DNA from 2 places in the Bacillus safensis genome. Region 1 is predicted to be linked to the other one. Evidence: riboswitches for the same ligand, from Rfam matches in the RefSeq annotation. Region 1 holds a riboswitch; the other holds the start of a gene.

Region 1 (3,161 bases):
GCGTTTCAGCATTCGTTGATGTGAAGGATGAAAATGGCAAATCATTTATCGAAGGCAAAAAAATCACAGGCTTCACAAACGAAGAAGAGGAAGCCGTGCAGCTGACATCAAAAGTTCCATTTTTATTGGAAACAAAACTTCGTGAGCAGGGGGCAGCGTTTGAAAAAGGAGACGCCTTTGCGCCATTTGCTGTCGTTGACGGACAAATCATCACTGGACAAAACCCGGGATCAAGTGCAGAAACAGCACGCTTGTTTGTCAAAACTATTGCATAAAACGATCAAAAACCAGTCGTGACTCATGCGGCTGGTTTTTTTGTTATAAAAATGTCCCAAAAAAGACCAAAACAGTAATTAGAATAATGGTAAAATAATCACAGGGTAAAAAACCCAAATGAGGAAAAAGGGGATGTTCCTGTGAGAGCATTTTATGTCAAAATCACCGCAGCTTTACTATCTGTTTTACTCGTCGCAACAGGTTTGTTGTCACCAGCATTAAAAGCAGAAGAAGCACCGAAATCAGAAGGGAAAATATCACCACTGACGGAAAAAGCGATTCAGCAAGTGCAAGAATCGTTTGAAAAGCAGGATGAAGGAACCGCTATTCAACAGAAGCAAGTGAAAAAATCATTTAAAGTGAATAAGAAGAAAGGAATCAGTATCAAACGAAAAGCTGCTAAAGAAGGCAAAATGCGCACGTCTGCCGTTCGCTCCATTGATGGACTAGCTATTAATCAATCGGCTGTCTTAACAGAGGACGACCCAGTTGATTTATGGTTTTTAAGCACATCTTCACCTCAGGCACTCATCAGCCGGATTACCTCTTCAAACCCTGATTATTTTGTTCAATTATTTGTTGTTGATTATGAAACAGGACAAGCCTACCCGACAGATTTGATTCAACCGGCAGGCAGCCTGCTTGGATTGACCAACTTACCAGCAGGTGATTATGCATTCGGTATTACAAGCGGCGGAGAATTTGGAGATTCCTACACGATACAAGTAAATGCAAAAAACCCGCCCAATTTCACGGGGGCTGTATCTCTTTCGTCCACCTTGCAATATTTTGTAGCTGAGTATGCAAACGGTGATGTATTTGCAAATGGTACAAAAGTATACAATAAGCAAACAAAGACAGCAAATTATGAATGGGAGCGTGTTTTTTATTTCTCTTATGATGGAAAATACGAGCAAAGAACTCATTCAATCTCAAGTGTGAAAGTAAAAAACATTTCGGCTCCTGTGTCATACTCAGCTCCTTATGCGAGCTCCTCAGAAGCCATCCTCGTTTACTTAGATGTTGAGACATTGTTTATGTACCATCAATCATCATATGCAAGCGGGCAATATTACCATGATACCTTTGTTGATACACTCGGGAAGACAACACCAAGACGCTTAGATATTGATGATATGACAAATTACGGTGATCATATTTTAGCTGTAGATTTAAAAACAGGAAAGCCGATTGATTTCTTCAGTGTGCTGAATTTCTACTATGCTGCAGGGATCGAGAAGCTGCCAACAATCAGAACGTTGAATTAAGAAAGGCGGTTGACATCAAATCGCCACATGTGTAGAGTAAAGATAATTAAATGACAAAAGTCCACTAGGGGAGTCATGTATGACTGAGACAAGAGAAAATCTTGGACCCTTTGAACCTGATCTAGTTCGTACTAGCGGAGGGAAGTGGAGCTGGACCTTGTCTTATTCATGATTGAATTGATAAGAAGGCCGCTCCATTTGGGGTGGCTTTTTCATTTATTCAACTGAAGAAGAGGAGGCTTTTTTTATGACATTTTCTACGCAATTAAGGAAAGAAGCAGAACCGTTATTTGAAGCCATTTATCAGCATCCGTTCGTCAGAGGCCTGGCAGCAGGAAAGCTGGAAAAGGAACAAATCATTCATTACGTCAAACAAGATGCAGAATACTTACAAGCATTCATTAAAATTTATGCAGCAGCGCTCAGCAGATGTACAGACAGAGAGGATATTGCGTTTTTTCATCAGCAGATTGCGTTTGTACTAGATAGTGAGACGCATCCTCATCAAAACCTTTGCCGAGTGGCAGGAGTAGCATATGATGAGCTCCAAGGTGCTTCTTTGGCTCCGAGTGCTCATCACTATATTCATCACATGCTGCAAGTCGCGCAAGAAGGCACGCTTGGTGAAATCATCGCTGTCCTGCTTCCATGTCCTTGGACATATTGGGAAATAGGGAAACGAATGCTTACAGATGTGCAGCCAGACCCGTCACATCCGTTTTATGAGTGGATCACGTTTTATGGAGGATTAACCGATTCTGTTACAGGTGAGCTTTGCAAGCGGCTCGATCAGTTGGCGGAAGCAGCAAGTGAGAAGGAAAAGGAAAAAATGAAACAGCATTTTATCTTAAGCTGCCAGCTCGAGTACAAGTTTTGGGAAATGGCCTTTACTGTTGAAGAGTGGCCAGTTCAACTGGAGGTGCATACATCATGACATGGAAGATGAAAGAAGTCGTCCTTGCAGTGATTTTATCCGTTGCGTGCGGTGTGATCTATTTAGGATGGTCCACGCTATACTTACCGATTACAGCACTTGTGGGCCCAGCAGGAGGCAACATCATGTTTGGAATATGGGTCATTGCCAGTCCAATCGTTGCATATATCATTCAAAAGCCGGGAGCTGCTCTGATTGCGGAAACAGCCGCCGCTGCTGTGGAATTATTGACAGGAAGCCACTTTGGACTTTCAGCTCTGCTGATTGGTGTATGCCAAGGGCTTGGGGCAGAAATCGCCTTTGCTCTTTTTGGTTATAAACGGTATCGCATGTGGACACTGATGCTCTCTGGTGCCTTTGCCGCTATCGGAGCGATGTCTTACAGTTTCGTGGCAAAAGGCTTTGGATATTACACGCCTCAAGTTTTACTTATGACGCTTGTGACTCAAATCATTAGTGGAATGATACTTGGCGGCTGCCTTGCGAAAGTGGTGGTGGACGCACTATCCAAAACAGGTGTACTGAATCAATATGCCATCATGAAAGAAAAACGAAACAAAGGTGAACAGCATGAATTCATTTCTCGCGTGCAATGAACTCTCTGTCCGTTTTTATGAACAGCCTAAGCCCGTTTTGCATCAAATCTCCCTTACGATTCAAAAAGGGGAAAAGGTGCTTATTTT
Region 2 (3,161 bases), 1.3 Mb from region 1:
GGGCAATCTTTACTCTCATTATAGTCTTAGTTGCCTTATCTGAATCACTCGGGGCTGAAAATATTCTTGGGGCGTTTTTAGCTGGCGTGCTTGTGTCCCTTCTTTCGCCAAATAAAGAGCTCGTTCAGCAGCTGGACTCATTTGGCTATGGATTTTTAATCCCGATCTTTTTTGTGATGGTCGGAGTAGATCTGAATATATGGGCACTGTTTAAGGACCCAAACATCATGATCATGATTCCGCTGCTGTTTATTGCGCTGCTTATAAGTAAGCTCATTCCGATTCTTTATTTGAAAAAATGGTATGACATGAAAAAGGTCATTGGCTCCGGCTTTTTATTAACTTCAACTTTATCTCTCGTCATTGCAGCTGCGACGATTGGTGAGCGGCTCGGGGTCATTGATCATAAAATGTCAGGAGCGCTGATTTTAGTTGCTGTGTTAACGAGTATTTTAACACCTGTTTGGTTTAAAGCGCTGTTTAAAAAAGAACAAGCGGCAGCCCATAAGAAGCGTGTGACCTTTATTGGAGCTAATCAGCTGACCTTACCTGTCACACTTGATTTACATCAGGATGAATATGACATTCGGATTTTGCATGTTTTTCAAGAAAATAAGGAAGCGCTGCTGGCAGACTCTATCTTTGAAGTCGAATCAATTGAACAATACGATGATGAGACGCTGAGAAAGGCAGGCGTCGGCCAAGAGGATGTCCTAGTCGTCGCAACAGGCAGTGAGACGAAAAATAAGGAAATTGCTTTATTTGCAAAAGAAGAAGGTTCAAAACAAGTCATTGCAAGTGTCAACAAAGCAGAGGCAGAGCTGACATTGAAGGAAGCGGGAATTGATACGTTTTCTACTTTCCTGTCATCTAAAACGGTGCTAAGAGCTTTGATTGAAGCACCTGATGCGATTCGATTGCTAACAAATGAGGATTCTTCTTTGTATCAAATTCAAATGAACAATCATCGTTATCATAATGTCATGCTGAGAGAATTTCCTTTCACCGGTGATTTGGTATTTGTCCGTATTTTCAGAGGGATAGACAGCTTAGTACCGCATGGAGATACGACACTCAGAAGCGGCGACCGTGTGCTTGTATCGGGCTCCCGGGAATATGTGGCAGGACTAAGAGCCCAATTAGAATGACAATGAACCCTTGACCAATGAACAATTCCTGATTAAGATAGAGGTACAACATCATATATTTGATCCACTAGGGGAGTCCTTTAAAAGGGCTGAGATAAAAGTGTCGACTTTTAGACCCTCATTACCTGAACAGGTTCATACCTGCGTAGGGAAGTGGTGCGGTTTTTGACTATGCTTTTTACAAATTCCAAGCCACTTTCCACGCGGAAAGTGGCTTTTTTATATGGAAAAACAGGAGGAGAGAAAAATGACGTTTTCAACAGAATGTAAAGAGGCTGCAGCAGCATGGTGGAATGGAAGCTTTACACATCCTTTTGTCAAAGGGATTGGAGATGGCACACTTTCACTCGATCGTTTCACCTATTACGTGATGCAGGATTCGTATTATTTAACTCATTTTGCAAAGGTGCAGGCATATGGAGCGGCGATTAGTGAGGACTTACATACGACGGGCAGAATGGCGTATCATGCTCAGGGGACGTATGAAGCAGAGCTGTCGCTGCATAGGAAATTTACAGAGCTTCTGCAGATTTCTGATGAAGCCATTGAGAACTTTAAGCCTTCCCCCACTGCTTATGCGTATACCTCTCATATGTACCGATCTGTAAAAAGCGGACGGTTTGAAGAGATTTTAGCCGCGTTATTACCATGTTACTGGCTCTATTATGAGGTAGGTGAAAAGCTGAAACAAACAACACCTGACCATCCAATTTACCAAGAATGGATTTTGACATACGGAGGCGATTGGTTTAAGGAACTCGTCTTCGAACAAGTGAACCGCTTTGATGAACTAGCAGAAAAAGCACCAGACCATGTACGGGCCAATATGAAAGAAAATTTCGTGATTTCAAGCTATTACGAATATCACTTCTGGGAGATGGCGTATCAAAAAGAAATGTGGCAAACAGCATGCTTAGATGGGGTTGGTGCAAATGGAACTCCACGCAGTGACAAATGATTCGTTTCCTGCGGATGAACTGATCAAACAAATAAAAGCCATAGCGTCTGAAGTGGATTTTATTCATATTCGGGAAAGGTCTAAAACAGCAAGTGAGCTTGTTGATCTCGTGAAGAATCTCCTTTTAGAAGGTGTGCCGAAAGAAAAGCTCGTCATCAATGACCGAGTAGACGTTGCGCTGCTTACCAATATTCACAGGGTGCATCTGCCGGGCCACAGCTTTTCGCCAAAAGAACTGCGAAAAAAATTTCCTCACCTTCATGCGGGAGTATCTGTCCATTCGATAGAAGAAGCGAAAGCAGCAGAGAAAAATGGAGCAGAGTATGTCATGTTTGGGCACGTATATGCCACCTCTTGTAAACCAGGACTTCAGGCAAGAGGTGTACAGCTTGTGAAGAAACTGACTTCTGCACTAACGATTCCAGTGGTGGCCATCGGCGGGGTGACCCCAGAACGAGTTCCAGAATTGAAACAAGCAAATGTGAAAGGAATTGCTGTCATGTCTGGGATTTTTGCTCATCATCAGCCGCGTATGATGGCACAAGCATTTTCTGAAAAGGTAAAGGAGAATCCTTATGAAAAAGCATTATGACGTTGCAATCATTGGTGGTGGAATCATAGGGGTCTCCATCGCCTATCACCTTGCAAAAGCAGGAAAACAGGTGGTCTTATTTGAAGCGAATGAGATAGGGAAGCAAACGACAAGTGCGGCTGCCGGGATGCTCGGTGCACATGCTGAAGGAGAGGGTCATGAGGATGTTTTCTTTCAGGCAGGCAGAGCAAGCCAGGCATTGTACGAAAAATTAAAAGTCGATCTTCTTCATGAATCAGGCATTGATATTCGAACTTCAGCGGGCGGTATCATGAAGGTCGCCTTTACAGAAGAAGAGAAACAAGCCCTTTGCCAGATGCAGCATTTGTCTACATTTAAATGGCTTGACGCAAGCAGCGTAAAAAAATGCATGCCTCAAGTTACAGATCACATGCTGGGAGCAGGTTTGATTGAAGAGGATGTGCATGTGGAACCTTACGCTGTATGCAGGGCTTTATGGCAG

What was found. A riboswitch is a leader RNA that binds a small molecule or an ion and turns the genes downstream of it on or off. The one in region 1 is predicted to bind thiamine pyrophosphate.
Region 2: linked by a shared signal. The riboswitch ahead of tenA (thiaminase II) and the one ahead of tenA (thiaminase II) in region 1 are both predicted to bind thiamine pyrophosphate.

What each region holds. Positions count from the first base shown of each region.
Region 1 covers NZ_CP154909.1:3,516,100-3,519,260, reverse strand. The annotation lists gene AAYR28_RS18120 (type 1 glutamine amidotransferase domain-containing protein) at 1-275, shown strand, start outside; gene AAYR28_RS18115 (hypothetical protein) at 417-1,544, shown strand; TPP riboswitch at 1,601-1,704, shown strand; gene tenA (thiaminase II) at 1,792-2,478, shown strand; gene AAYR28_RS18105 (ECF transporter S component) at 2,475-3,074, shown strand; gene AAYR28_RS18100 (ABC transporter ATP-binding protein) at 3,049-3,161, shown strand, end outside.
Region 2 covers NZ_CP154909.1:1,114,085-1,117,245, forward strand. The annotation lists gene AAYR28_RS05580 (monovalent cation:proton antiporter family protein) at 1-1,148, shown strand, start outside; TPP riboswitch at 1,208-1,317, shown strand; gene tenA (thiaminase II) at 1,396-2,106, shown strand; gene tenI (thiazole tautomerase TenI) at 2,081-2,698, shown strand; gene thiO (glycine oxidase ThiO) at 2,682-3,161, shown strand, end outside.